One region of the Mesorhizobium sp. P2_E10 genome, then DNA from elsewhere that is predicted to be linked to it. Evidence: predicted binding sites of a transcription regulator. Region 1 holds the regulator's gene; the other holds the start of a gene.

Region 1 (7,213 bases):
GAGGTCGAGGCGCTCGCCCTTGTGGCGCGGATCCTCATTGTTGCCGATATAGTACCAGGGCCAGCCATAGAAGGCGCCGTCCTTCACCGTGGTTGCATATTCGAACGGCACATTGTCGCCAAGCGCGTCACGCTCGTTGACAACGCACCACAGCGCGCCGGTGGCCGGCTGCACCGTCATGCCCGAACAATTGCGCAGGCCGGTTGCGACGATGCGGCCATTCTTGCCTTCGGGGTCGAAGGCCAGCACATCGGCGCGACCATCCTCGGCGCCCCAGGCAGCGCCCAGCGGCATCGACTTCGCCCAGGCGTCCAGGCCGCCCTTCGGTCGCTTGCCCATGCCCTCGGCGACATTCGAACCGGAACCGACCGAGAGATAGAGCGTCTTGCCATCCGGCGAGAAGGCGATGTCGCGGGTCCAGTGGTGGCTCGAAGGAATGTTGGCGACGACGGTTTCCGGCTGGCCGGAAGCCTTGAGGTCGCCGTCGCGATAGGCAAAGCGAACGACGCTGTTGCTGTTGGCGACATAGACCCATTGCGGACTGTTGCCTGGCGGATAGAAGGCGATGCCGTAGGGCTGGGTGAGGCCGTTGGCGAAGATCGCTTCCTCGGCAGGCTTGGCGCTGCCCTGCGTGAGGCGATAGACGCGGATCTGGTTGGCCCTGCTGTCGGCGACGAACAGATCGCCATTGGGCGCGACGCGCACGACGCGCGGGCTGGCGATGCCCGATGCGATCATCTCGGCCGAAAAGCCCGACGGCAGTATCGGCTTGGCGCCTTCCGGCCGGTCTGCCAGACCGGCGCCATTGGATGCGGATTCGGTAACGAAGGGCGCCGGCAGATCCTCAGGCCGGATCAGGCGCCGCACGCCCGGCCTGTCGTCCCTCCAGTCGCCAAAGGCGGCTTCACCTTTCAGCAACGGCTGATCCGCCTGCTGGGCAAATGCCGCCGTGGCGAAAAACAAGGCGACGGAAATGGCCGTCAGACCGGCATATCGGATCATGCTGACCTCAAGGCTTGGCTTCGAAGCGTTTGAACGAGCCGGCCCGACAGTCGTTCCGCCTCAACGTTGAGCGCGCGGAAATGGTATCGGGAGATCAGCTCCCGGCGGCGTAGAAATCGTCGTCGAGGCGCTTTTCCAGCTCAACCAGGTCGGCCGGCAGCGGCAGGCCCATGGCCCGCATTTCCCTCAGCTTCTCGCGCAGCTGTTCCTGCACCTCATGCTGATCCTCCGGCTGGTTGACCATCTCTTCGAGCAACAGGCTGATCTGCGCCTTGATCTCTTCGAAAGCCATTGTTTTTCTCCTTGCGCAGCCTTGCCATGAGCTGTGTTGAGATTCAGGTCAGGCCGACCTCACCTGAATACCAATACACCTCAGCGTAGCATGCGCGATATCAGCTGCGCCGTATAGTCGACCATCGGCACGATGCGGGCGTAGTTCAGCCGGGTCGGGCCGATGACGCCGAGCGCGCCGATGACGCGGGCGTCCTTGTCGCGATAGGGCGCAACGACCAGCGACGAACCCGACAGCGAAAACAGCTTGTTTTCCGAGCCGATGAAGATGCGCACGCCGGAGCCTTCCTCGGCGAGGTCGAGCAGCTGGATCAGCCCGTCCTGCGTCTCCATGTCCTCGAACAGATGCCTGAGCAGCTCGATCTCGGCGTGGGCGGTGACATTTTCCAGCAGATTGGCGCGACCACGCACGATGAGGCGCGCCGGCAGGCCGCTGTCGGCGCCGGCCCAGACCGCCAGGCCTTTTTCGACCAGATCCTGCGACAGCGTGTCGAGCGCCGCCTTGGTCTCTTCCTTGATGCGGGCGATCTCGACCCGCGCCTCGGCCAGCGTGCGGCCGCGGATGTGGGCGTTGAGGAAGTTGGAGGCTTCATGCAATTGCGAAACGGTGACGCCGGCGGGCAGGTCGATGACACGGTTTTCGACATCGCCATTCTGCGACACCAGCACGGCCAGCGCCTTGGTCGGCTCGAGCTGGATGAATTCGATGTGCTTGAGCGCCACTTCGTTCTTGGCGGTCAGCACCAGGCCGGCGCCGCGCGACATGCCGGACAGCATCTGGCTGGCTTCTGTCAGCATGTGCTCCAGCGTCGCGCCCGAGCCGGAGGCGCGCACCTGCGCCTCGATGATGCGGCGCTCTTCGTCGGAAAGGTCGCCGAGTTCCATGAAGGCATCGACGAAAAAGCGCAGCCCGGCCTGGGTCGGCAGGCGTCCGGCCGAAATGTGCGGGGCATAGATCAGGCCGAGATGCTCGAGGTCGCTCATCACGTTGCGGATGGTGGCCGGCGACAGCGACGATGGCAGGATGCGCGACAGGCTGCGTGAGCCCACAGGCTCGCCGTCCTTCAGGTAGGAATCGACGATGCGCCGAAAAATATCGCGCGAGCGCATATCGAGCGACTGCAGCGCGGGCGACAGCAAACTGGGTTCGGCGACTGCCTTGGTCATTCGAGCCAAAAACCTCCGGCTAAAGGATATAGACCTCACCGGCGCCCGCGCAACCCGGTCTCTGTGCCAGATCACCCGGTGTCCGTGCCAGATCCGGTGTCCGTGTCAGACCGCCCGGTGTCTGTGTCCGGCCATTTTCCTTTGCGCCATAGGCCCCATGCGGTTACAAGCCGGCCACGATTCCGAAAAACATAGGAAAACAGCCTGAATGCGCCCTTCCAAACGCCAATTCGACGAAATGCGCGCCATCTCCTTCGAGCGCGGCGTCTCCAAGCACGCCGAAGGCTCGTGCCTGGTGAAGTTCGGCGACACGCATGTGCTGTGTACGGCGAGCCTTGAGGAGAAGGTGCCGGGCTGGATGCGCAACTCCGGCAAGGGCTGGGTGACGGCCGAATACGGCATGCTGCCACGCTCGACCGGCGAGCGCATGCGCCGCGAGGCGTCCGCCGGCAAGCAAGGCGGCCGCACGCTGGAAATCCAGCGTCTGATCGGCCGCTCTTTGCGCGCCGTGGTCGACCTGCAGGCGCTGGGCGAACAGCAGATCACCGTCGACTGCGATGTCATCCAGGCCGACGGCGGCACCCGCACCGCTTCGATCACCGGCGGCTGGGTGGCGCTCTACGACTGCCTGCGCTGGATGGAAGCGCGGCAGATGGCCAGCGTCGCCAAGGTGCTGAAGGATCATGTCGCGGCGATCTCCTGCGGCATCCATGACGGCCAGCCGGTCATCGACCTCGATTATGTCGAGGATTCCTCGGCCGGTACCGACGCCAATTTCGTCATGACCGGCAAGGGCGGCATCGTCGAGATCCAGGGCACGGCCGAGGGCGAGCCTTTTTCCGAGGATCAGTTCGCGGCGCTGATGGGCTTGGCCAAGAAAGGCATCCAGCGGCTGGTCAGCCTGCAGCAGATGGCTGTGGCGTAACCTTCGGCTTCACGATGACCCCCGCCGCCATCCTGGAATCAGCCCTCTACGTCACCGATCTGGCGGCGGCCGAAGCGTTCTACACCGACATCCTCGGCCTCGATCTGCTCGGCAAGGTCGACGGCAGGCACATTTTCTTCCGCTGCGGTTCCGGCGTGCTGCTGGTCTTCAATGCCGAGGCGACGAAAGTCCCGCCGGCGCCCGATGCGCGGCTGAAGGTGCCGCCGCACGGCACGGTTGGCGACGGCCACCTCTGCTTTGCGGCAAGCGCTGCCGAGATCGCCCGCTGGAAGGCGCATCTCGAGGCGAAAAAGATCGCCATCGAAAGTGAGTTCGAATGGCCGCAAGGCGGCCGCTCGATCTATATTCGCGACCCCTCGGGCAATTCGATCGAATTCGCCGAGCCAAGAATCTGGGGCCTTTGATGCATTCTCTCGATGGCAAGAAGATCGTCGTTGCCAGCCATAATGCCGGCAAGCTGCGCGAATTCGCCGATCTGATGGGGCCGTTCGGCTTCGAAGCGAAATCGGCCAAGGACTATGGCCTGCCGGAGCCGGACGAGACCGGCACCACGTTTGAGGAAAACGCCTACATCAAGGCGCTGGCCGCGGCCAAGGCGACCGGCCTGCCGGCGCTGTCGGACGATTCCGGCCTGTGCGTCGATGCGCTCGACGGCGCGCCCGGCGTCTACACCGCCAATTGGGCCGAGACGCCGGATGGTTCGCGCGACTTCGGCATGGCCATGCAGCGCACCGAAGTGGCGCTGCAGGAAGTCGGCGCGGCTCTGCCGGAACAGCGCAAGGGCCGCTTCGTCGCCGTCATTTGCCTGGCCTTTCCCGACGGCGATGCCGAGTACTATCGCGGCGAGGCCGAGGGAACGCTGGTGTGGCCGCCGCGCGGCGAGCTCGGCTTCGGCTACGACCCGGTGTTTTTGCCCAATGGTTTCGACAAGACTTTTGGCGAGATGAGTGCCGAGGAAAAACACGGCTGGAAGCCCGGCCAGCCGACCGCATTGTCGCACCGCGCCCGCGCCTTCCAGAAATTCGCCCAAGCGCGACTTGGTTCGGAATGATTGGGTCCGGCATGACCATGCCCCTCGACCGCAGCCCCGGCTTCGGCGTCTACATCCATTGGCCGTTCTGTGCGGCCAAGTGCCCGTATTGCGACTTCAACAGCCATGTCCGCCACCAGCCCGTCGACCAGGAGCGTTTTGCCCGCGCCTTCGAGACCGAGCTCAAGACCATGCGCGAACGCACCGGACCGCGCGACGTCACCAGCATTTTTCTCGGCGGCGGCACGCCGTCACTGATGAAACCGGAAACGGTGGTGGCGGTGCTGGACGCGGTGGCCAAAAACTGGACGGTGCCCGATGGCATCGAGGTGACGCTGGAAGCCAATCCGTCCTCGGTCGAGGCGGAGCGCTTTCGCGGCTATCGCGCGGCCGGTGTCAACCGGGTGTCGCTCGGCGTGCAGGCGCTGAACGACAAGGATTTGCGTTTTCTCGGCCGCTTGCACAATGTCGATGAGGCGCTGCATGCGATCGGGCTGGCGCGCGAAATCTTTCCGCGGCTGTCGTTCGACCTGATCTATGCGCGGCCCGGCCAGACGCCAGAGGCTTGGGCATTGGAGCTCGAACAGGCGATCGGCCACGCCGCCGACCATCTGTCGCTCTATCAGCTGACGATCGAGGAAGGCACGCCGTTCCACGCGCTGCATGCAGCGAAGAAATTCGCCATTCCCGACAATGACCACGCCGCCGACCTCTATGCGCTGACGCAGGAAATCACCGCGGCGCACGGGCTGCCGGCCTATGAGATTTCCAACCACGCCCGGCCGGGTGCCGAAAGCCGGCACAACCTGACCTACTGGCGCTATGGCGAATATGTCGGTGTCGGCCCCGGCGCGCATGGCCGCTTCATCGAAAACGGCCGCCGCACAGTCACGATCGCCGAGAGAATGCCGGAGACCTGGGCCAATCTTGTCGAGGCCAAGGCTCATGGCGTCACCGGTGGCGAAATCCTGACCCGTTCGGAGGAGGCCGACGAGTTCCTGTTGATGGGCTTGCGGCTCGCCGAAGGCATCGACCTGTCGCGCTACGAAGCGTTTTCCGGACGCAGCCTGTCGACGGCGCGGCTGACGGTGCTGCAGGACGAAGGGCTGGTGGCGCCGATCGGCAATGCAAGGCTGCGCGCCACGGCCGCCGGCATGATCGTGCTCGACGCCGTGGTGGCGGATCTGGCGAGATAACCCCTTTGAAAAACGTGCTCTTCGTCTGCAGCCAGAACCGCTTGCGCAGCCCGACTGCCGAGCAGGTGTTTTCCAAGCGCCAGGATATCGAGGTCGCATCGGCGGGAACAAACCACGATGCCGACACGCCGCTGACGCATGAGCTGGTGGCGTGGGCCGACATCATCTTCGTCATGGAGAAGGCGCACCGCACCAAACTGCAGAAGAGATTTAGGGACAGCCTGAGCAAGGCCCGGGTGATCTGCCTCGACATCCCCGACGACTACGAATTCATGGATCTGGAGCTGATTGATCTGCTGAAGGCACGGGTGTCCAGGTATCTGGGCTAAGGCGTTCTAGAACCGCCATTCCGTGCATATGGCGCCTAGGCGTCGTGTTTGTGGCGGCGTTTGGTGCGGTCTTTTTCGGCAAGCGCCTCCCCAGGCCGGACCTGCTTGGCAGTGCCCTTGTCGCGGCGGATATGCTGGTCGGCAATAGGATGCGGCGGGACGCCTTCCCTGGTGGTTTTCGTTTCAAGACGGGTGATGAAAATATCGAAGCGATTGGGCATCGTCCGGTCAGTGCTCCGTCGTGCTGTCGGGTTCGTTGTCGGAAAGCCTGATCTCCGCTGCCGGCGCGCGCGGGACAGGCTTTTGCGACTGTCTGTTGCCTTTTTCGCTCGGCACGCTGTCCTTCGGCGCGGCAAAGCGCTTGCGGCCGGCATAGTAGGGCTCGAAAACGTCCTGGATCTTCAGGCTGTCCATCCTGTCCTCCTCCTCAGAGACTCAGGGGGTAAATTCGCCGGGCTTGGTTTCGTTCCCCACTGTGGCAAAGGCATGGCGGCCACATTACATCGCGGTCACGTTTTGCAACCGCGCCTGCTCCGTGCCAAACAGGGTAAACGCATTCGAAATATCAGGGGCACTGGTGACCGGTGATACGGCAAAACGCAGCTATGTGATCGGGCAGACCGAGATATCGGTCCGGCCGCTGCAGCCGGCGCTCTATCTGGTGGCGACGCCGATCGGCAATCTCTCCGACATCACGCTGCGCGCGCTGGAAACGCTCGCCGCCGCCGACGTCGTCGCCTGCGAGGACACCCGGGTTTCGCGCGTGCTGCTCGACCGCTATGGCATTCGCCGCCGCACGTCAGCCTATCACGAGCACAATGCCGGCGAGGCCGGGCCAAAACTGATCGCGGCCCTGCAGGCCGGGCAGAGCGTGGCGTTGATCTCCGACGCCGGCACGCCGCTGATCTCCGATCCCGGCTACCGGCTGGTCGGCGAAGCCATCGACCACGGCATTCGCGTGGTGCCGATCCCCGGCCCGTCGGCACCGCTTGCCGCACTGACCGCGTCCGGCCTGCCGTCCGACGCCTTCCTGTTTGCCGGTTTTTTGCCCGTCAAAACCGGACAGCGGCTGACCAAGCTGGAGACGTTCAAGGCAGTGCCGGCGACGCTGATCTTCTTCGAATCGCCGCGCCGGCTGGCCGAGACGCTGGTCGCCATGGTGGACGTGCTGGGCGGCGAGCGGAAAGCCGCGATCGGCCGCGAGCTGACCAAGACCTTTGAGGAAATGCGCACCGGCACATTGCAAGTGCTG
Region 2 (7,213 bases), on a different contig from region 1:
TCGATCAACGCGTTGGTTTCGTTGGCGAGCGGTTCGATCTCGGCCGGGAAGCGGCCGTCGAGCCTTTGCGCCGTACCTTCGCGTACCATGGCGAGCGCGTTGCGGACCCGGCGCAATGGCTGCAGGCCAAGCAGGATGGCGATGGCGTTGATGGCGATCATGCCGACGCCGAATAGGGAGAGATAGGTCAACAGACGGCGCTGGAAGCTGCCGATCTCCTGTTCAAGCTCGCTCTGGTTGCCCATGACGCGGAAGCGCGCCGCACGGTTTTTCGAATCGAGGACGAATTCGCTCTCGAACACTTCCACCGCCTCGCCCTTGATGCCTTCGCTCGCATAGCTGCGCTGGAAGCTGGCATTGAAGGGGACTTCGGCGATGCTCGGCGATGGGATGGTCTTGGTCATCGAGGACGAATGCAGGTCGCCATGCACGCCCTCCGAGGCCGGTTCCACCGACCAGTACCAGCCTGAATTCGGTTCCGAGAAACGGAGATCGCCAAGGTCGGGGGCGCCGGTCAGCTGCCCGCCTTCGGAGACACCGACGGAGCCGATCAGGTTGAACAGATGCGCCGAAAGCAGGCTGTCGAAACCACGCTCGCTGGCCTGGCGATAGAGCGTGGTGATGAGGGTGAAGATGACGACAAGCGTCAGGATCGCCCAGACCGTGGAAAAGGCGATGACGCGAAACGCCAGCGAACGCGGCCAGAACCGCACTGAAAGCGCTTTTGAGGCGGCCAGCTTTGTAGGAAGAGGTTCCGCCTTACGCCTCCGGTTCGCGCATGCGATAGCCCATGCCACGCACGGTTTCGATCATGTCGATGCCCATTTTCTTGCGAAGCCGGCCCACGAAAACCTCGATAGTGTTGGAATCGCGGTCGAAATCCTGGTCGTAGAGATGCTCGACCAGCTCGTTGCGCGAGACCACCTCGCCCATGTGATGCATCAGATAGGCAAGCAGGCGGAACTCGTGCGAGGTCAGCTTCAGCGGCACGCCGTTGACGTCGGCCTTGGAAGCCTTGGTGTCGAGGCGCAGCGGCCCGCAGGTCAATTCAGATGAGGCATGGCCGGCGGCGCGCCGGATCAGCGCCCTGACCCTGGCCAACACCTCTTCGATATGGAACGGCTTGGTGACGTAGTCGTCGGCGCCGGCGTCGATGCCGGAGACCTTGTCGCTCCAGCGATCGCGCGCCGTCAGGATCAGTACCGGCATCTTGCGGCCGCCGCGACGCCAGCGCTCGACGACGCTGATGCCGTCCATCTGCGGCAGGCCGATGTCGAGCACGACGGCGTCATAGGGTTCGGTGTCGCCAAGAAAATGCCCTTCCTCGCCGTCAAAGGCGCGGTCGACGACATAACCGGCGTCGACCAGCGCATCCGATATCTGCCGGTTGAGATCCTTGTCATCTTCGACCACGAGTACGCGCATGCGGGGATCGATACCTGTTGAAGAGTTGGCCTGTTGAAGCGTTGGGCTCAGATATAGGCCGATTCCAGCAGCCTGGGAAACGGAGGCCAGTAGGATGGAAGATCGGGTCAGTTCTGCGGAACGATGATTTCGGAACGGCGCGGGCGCTGTCCGTCCTTGCCCGGGACAAGCACGACGATGACGCAGACCGGCTGGCCGCCGCGCGTCGACTGCGACGCCTTGGCCAGCGTGCCACCGCTCTGCTCGGCAACCTGCTGGCCGATCGCGTAGCAGTCGGACGCGGCCAATACGATCGGCTGGACCTGCGCGGGCATGGCGACCTGCATCGCGGTCGCCTGCGACGCAAACAGTCCGGCCGCGTAAAGCGCCAGTGTCGCGGTTCGGAGATGGGAGCGAAGCGTTGTCATGGTCAGCGTTGTAACGCATCGGTGCTGAACGTGAAATGAACGGTGAAGGCTACTGAAAACATGCCCGCCACACCCCTTGCAACGCGAGACATTCAACCTGAGATTTCACCGCCCAACCCGGTGAAACCGGCGTAAGTCCAGTCTAGACTCCGTTTCACCGATATTGAAAGCGCTCAGGCGTCTTCCCGCGTGATGGCGCGAAAGCGCAGCAGCCCATGATTGACGGCCAGATCTTCGTCATAACGGGCCTCGGCGAATTCCAGTGACAGCCGTGTCTGGCCACGCGGGCCGATGACCAGCGCCGCGTCGGCGAGGCGCGCCTTGATGCGGTCCATGATGGCAAGCGTCTCGGCTTCGCCATGGGCCTTTGACCAAACATGCAGTGTCACCAGCTGATCGGCGTTGTTATCGGCGCCAGTGTCCCAATCAAAAGCGCTGGTCAGGCCGCAGGTCACGTAGGGAAAGGCGACGTTGTCGGTTGCCTGCTCAAGCAGGCCGGCGCCAGCCAACAGCGCCGACAGCGGCGCATCGCTTTTCAATCTCTGGAACAAGGCCTGCTGCAAATCGCCGGGCGCCGTCATTCGTCATTCCCCTCGCCCTTCGCAGTTGAACAGGCTGCGCACCCGTCAACGTTTTCTCGTTCCAGCCTAACCGCGCTGATGTTCCGGCGCTAGATCACCCCGGTCGTCATGTGCGGCCCTTGGCGGCAGCGGCGCCCCTTACGGCCAAGCTGGTTTTTATTTGGTATGCAAGGTGTTTGAAAAACGGTGCTATGACGGCGCTTGGTCTTCTCCAAAACAGTCGAGGTCATTTTCGTGCGCGAGCCATCGGTGCTGCCTGTCTTCGGAAGACTCGGGGTCAAGGCGCCGGTCGTGATTGCCGCGCCGACCGCGTCGAAGGGACTAGAGAAGACGATGACCAGCCTGCGGGCGGCCCTGTCTGCACATGGTGGCCTGGTTTTGAAGCTGTCCGTGGTGGTCTGGACAGTCGTTGTGCTGGCGGCGGTGTTCTTCATCACCAAGGCCTGACGCCGGCGACGTCGGTCGCTCGAACGTGGCAATCAAAGGACGTCAGCATGGCAAACCGCTACGCACTGCGCATGGAGCAGCCTGGCAGCTGGACCATTTTCGATATTTTCACCGGCCAGCCCGTCGAGCTCAAGCACCAGGTGATGGTCGGCATGGACATGCGTGACGCCGAGGCGACGGTCGACCGGCTGAACAGCCGAGACGTCAAGCGGCGGGCGAAGGCGGACCGCGGGACCTGATCGTAGCCGGGCGGATTACCGCCGAAGGGTGCGCATCGGCTAAATGTTCTACAGACAGGGGATTGCCGTGAGACCGAGCCTGAAACAGAAGGTCCTGGAAGTCTGCGACCGCAAGATCGCGGAGAAAGGCGCCGGCGTCGGCCTGTCGTTCTATGCGTTCTTTGCAAACAGGAACGACGATCCCGAACTTCTCATGGAAGCCGCAGAATGGTGGATCAGAACCCACCGGCTCGACCATTTTGAAAGGGCCGTAAAGATACGGGCCATGGTCGAGGAGATGGACGCCGGCTGATCCTAGATTTCATACATGTCGTTATCCCAAAACCGCTGCGCAGTTTTGGGCGACGGGCATTAGCCGAAATCAGCCGCGGTCAGCACATACATGCTCCTGCGGGTGCGCGCATAGGCGTTCCTGGCAATGTCATGGATGGAGCTGGACGCCGTGTCGAAGGCCGCCAGATAGGTGGCCTCGGAGGTCGCCGTCCCCGATGGCGCCTTCGAGATGGCATCGGCGGTGACAGAGAAGGAAATCTGGAACATGCCGTCATGGCCGACAAAGCGAATACGCTTGCCCGCCTCGTCATAGCTGCGGCTTCGGTTGGGAAATGTAAGGCTCATGACTTCTCTCCCTTTGGTGCGGCGACGGCTTTCTTGACTGCCGCCCGCTTCTTCTTCGGCGTCGGGTTCAAGGCTTCCGCCACCCGGTCGGCCTCTTCCTTGGCCAACCGCAATTCGCGCAGCCTGGCCGTCTTGATGACGCGGAGCCTCGCCTCGGACATATATTCGGCAGTCGCCTTGCTGCGCTCGGCGGTTTTCTTCTGCTTGTCTACGAAGCGTGCCTCAGCTTTTTCCATGATCGTTTGAGCGACTTCAGCCATGGACGAAATCTCCTTTTTGACGCGAGAATGTGAAAATGCGTTTCCCCGCTAAAATAGGCACTCGGAAGCGAAATTTCAATTTTCGGATTATTTTGCGGTCTTCGAATTCCCGGAATTGAACCGGTCGAATAATACTATCCAATATTTCTATCATCCCGCGATTAATTTTTGGCACTCCTATCTATCGAGTGCCAACGGGCCTATATGGGGGTAGCGGCCGCCTATGCCGGCCCCAGAAAGAAGTTCCCATGAAATTTCGGCCACTCCACGACCGCGTCGTCATCAGGCGCGCGGAAAGCGACACCAAATCCAAGGGCGGCATCATCATCCCCGACAATGCCAAGGAAAAGCCGCAGGAAGGCGAAGTGATCGCCGTTGGGCCGGGCGCACGCGACGAAAGCGGTGCGCTGATTGCGCTCGACGTCAAGGCCGGCGACTTCATCCTGTTCGGCAAATGGTCCGGAACCGAGGTCAAGATCGATGGCGAGGACCTTCTGATCATGAAGGAAGCCGACGTTATGGGCATCATCGACAAGAGCGAGACCATCGACAAGACCGTGGCGACCAAGAAAGCCGCCTGACGACGCTGTCCATGCCTTGCTGCTCTCCAAACGAACTGGATGAAAAATCATGTCTGCCAAGGAAATCAAATTCTCCACCGATGCCCGTGACCGCATGCTGCGCGGCGTCGAAATCCTCAACAATGCCGTCAAGGTGACGCTCGGTCCCAAGGGCCGCAACGTCATCATCGACAAGGCCTATGGGGCGCCGCGAATCACCAAGGACGGCGTCACCGTCGCCAAGGAAATCGAACTTGCCGACAAGTTCGAGAACATGGGCGCGCAGATGGTGCGCGAAGTGGCCTCGAAGACCAACGACCTCGCCGGTGACGGCACCACCACCGCCACGGTGCTGGCCGCTTCGATCCTGCGCGAAGGCGCCAAGTTCGTTGCCGCCGGCATGAACCCGATGGACCTCAAGCGCGGCATCGACCTTGCCGTGACCGCCGTGGTCAAGGAAATCCAGGCGCGTGCCAAGAAGGTCAAGTCGTCGGCAGAGATCGCGCAGGTCGGCACGATCGCCGCCAATGGCGACGCCACCGTCGGCGCCATGATCGCCAAGGCGATGGACAAGGTCGGCAATGACGGTGTCATCACCGTCGAGGAAGCCAAGACCGCCGACACCGAGCTCGACGTCGTCGAGGGCATGCAGTTCGACCGTGGCTATCTCTCGCCCTATTTCGTCACCAATGCCGAGAAGATGCGCGTCGAGCTGGAGGATCCTTACGTCCTCATCCATGAAAAGAAGCTCGGCAATCTACAGGCGCTGCTGCCGATCCTCGAAGCCGTCGTGCAAAGCGGCAAGCCGCTGCTGATCATCTCCGAGGACGTCGAAGGCGAAGCGCTGGCGACTTTGGTCGTCAACAAGCTGCGCGGCGGACTCAAGGTTGCGGCCGTCAAGGCGCCGGGCTTCGGCGATCGCCGCAAGGCGATGCTGGAAGACATTGCCGTGCTAACCGCCGGCCAGATGATTTCCGAGGATCTCGGCATCAAGCTGGAAAACATCACCATCGACATGCTCGGCCGCGCCAAGCGCGTGCTGATCGAGAAGGACACGACGACGATCATCGACGGCGCCGGCCCGAAGGCGACCATCCAGGCGCGCGTCTCGCAGATCAAGGGGCAGATCGAGGAAACCACCTCGGACTACGACAAGGAAAAGCTGCAGGAGCGTCTCGCCAAGCTGTCGGGCGGCGTTGCCGTCATCCGTGTCGGCGGCGTCACCGAGTCGGAAGTCAAGGAAAAGAAGGACCGCATCGACGATGCACTGAACGCCACGCGCGCGGCGGTTGAAGAAGGCATCGTTCCCGGCGGCGGTGTCGCACTGCTGCGCGCCAGGTCGGTGCTCAACGGGATGACCGGCGCCAATGCCGATGTGAATGCCGGCATCTCGATTGTGCTGCGGGCACTGGAAGCGCCGATCCGCCAGATCGCCGAGAATTCCGGCGTCGAAGGTTCGATCGTCGTCGGCAAGCTCTCCGACAGCAAGGATCACAATCAGGGTTTTGATGCCCAGAACGAGATCTATGTCGACATGATCAAGGCCGGCATCGTCGATCCGGCAAAGGTGGTGCGCACCGCGTTGCAGGACGCCGGCTCGATTGCGGCGCTGTTGATCACCGCGGAAGCGATGATCACCGACATCCCGGCCAAGGATGCCGCGGCTTCGGCCGGCGGCGGCATGGGCGGCTACTGACCATCGCCTGAAGTGCCCGCCCGGCAAAGCCGGACGGGCCAAACCAGAACAATGGCCGCCGGGGGCATTTCCCCGGCGCGCCAAGGATTTCCGCCAGTCAGGAAGACTTCCATCAGTCAGCAACGACAGGGAGATCGACAGATGATTACCTTCGTCCCGAAGCCAAATGGCGTTCCGGCGACCAAGCCGGCCGAGGAAAGCCGCTTCGACCGCATCCGCAGGATTGCCGCCGACAAGCACAGACAAACCGATACCGGCACGATACGCAGCGACCCGCAAAAGGCCGGCGACAAGCGCCCGATGTGAGGCGCGCCGCGTTTCGTCACGAGACCGGCGCCCGCCGTGTTAAGATACGGGTGAACGGCAGCGCACCCACGAGGGGCGCCTGTCATTCATCGTCGGGCGCAAGCCTGGCTGGTCCAGGAGGCGGAGATGAAACTGCTGATCTTTGGCGCCTCGGGTGCGACTGGACGCGTCCTCGTCTCGGCGGCGCTGGCAAAAGGCCATGCGGTGACCGCTTTCGTTCGCACCCCGAGCAAGCTTGCCGTCAGCCATGAAAATCTGACGGTGATTGTCGGAGATGTCGCCGATCAACAGGCGGTGGAGCGCGCCGTTCCCGGCCATGAAGCGGTTTTCAGCTGTCTCGGGGTCGGCGTTCCGCTGAAACACGACCCGGTTGTGGTTGCCGGCATCGGCTTCATCGTCGATGCCATGCAGCGGACCGGACCGGCCCGGCTCATCTATCTTTCGTTCCTTGGCGTCCGCGACAGCCGGCGGCAATTGGGGCCGCTGCTCGGCGGCATCATCGTACCGCTTGTGCTGCGTCGTGAAGTGGCCGATCACGAGGCGAAGGAAAACCTTATCGTCCAATCCAGTCTCGACTGGACCATTGTGCGGCCACCAAAGCTCATAAACGCTGCGGCAACTGGCAAATTCCACCACGGCAATGGCATCCGGGCGTCGTCCCTGCTGCCGACATT

Evidence for each region. The regulator HrcA, encoded in region 1, represses chaperone genes, less so after heat shock. The targets are predictions, from matches to a motif close to GTTAGCACTCNCNNNNNGNGAGTGCTAAC.
Region 2: AC1D0N_RS11390 (co-chaperone GroES) is a predicted target of HrcA. The motif match lies at 4,145-4,173, and genes of this name have one in related genera.

Annotation. Positions count from the first base shown of each region.
Region 1 covers NZ_JBFUEK010000001.1:59,080-66,292, reverse strand. The annotation lists gene AC1D0N_RS00345 (PQQ-dependent sugar dehydrogenase) at 1-1,002, opposite strand, end outside; gene AC1D0N_RS00340 (hypothetical protein) at 1,097-1,294, opposite strand; gene hrcA (heat-inducible transcriptional repressor HrcA) at 1,375-2,460, opposite strand; gene rph (ribonuclease PH) at 2,669-3,385, shown strand; gene AC1D0N_RS00325 (VOC family protein) at 3,400-3,810, shown strand; gene rdgB (RdgB/HAM1 family non-canonical purine NTP pyrophosphatase) at 3,810-4,457, shown strand; gene hemW (radical SAM family heme chaperone HemW) at 4,469-5,632, shown strand; gene AC1D0N_RS00310 (low molecular weight protein tyrosine phosphatase family protein) at 5,638-5,961, shown strand; gene AC1D0N_RS00305 (hypothetical protein) at 5,997-6,182, opposite strand; gene AC1D0N_RS00300 (hypothetical protein) at 6,190-6,375, opposite strand; gene rsmI (16S rRNA (cytidine(1402)-2'-O)-methyltransferase) at 6,539-7,213, shown strand, end outside.
Region 2 covers NZ_JBFUEK010000003.1:520,690-527,902, reverse strand. The annotation lists gene AC1D0N_RS11435 (ATP-binding protein) at 1-713, opposite strand, end outside; gene AC1D0N_RS11430 (response regulator transcription factor) at 760-1,425, opposite strand; gene AC1D0N_RS11425 (hypothetical protein) at 1,533-1,832, opposite strand; gene AC1D0N_RS11420 (DUF3168 domain-containing protein) at 2,006-2,413, opposite strand; gene AC1D0N_RS11415 (hypothetical protein) at 2,648-2,860, shown strand; gene AC1D0N_RS11410 (hypothetical protein) at 2,908-3,099, shown strand; gene AC1D0N_RS11405 (DUF6500 family protein) at 3,167-3,391, shown strand; gene AC1D0N_RS11400 (DUF1488 family protein) at 3,451-3,717, opposite strand; gene AC1D0N_RS11395 (hypothetical protein) at 3,714-3,977, opposite strand; gene AC1D0N_RS11390 (co-chaperone GroES) at 4,226-4,558, shown strand; gene groL (chaperonin GroEL) at 4,608-6,233, shown strand; gene AC1D0N_RS11380 (hypothetical protein) at 6,375-6,539, shown strand; gene AC1D0N_RS11375 (NAD(P)-dependent oxidoreductase) at 6,666-7,213, shown strand, end outside.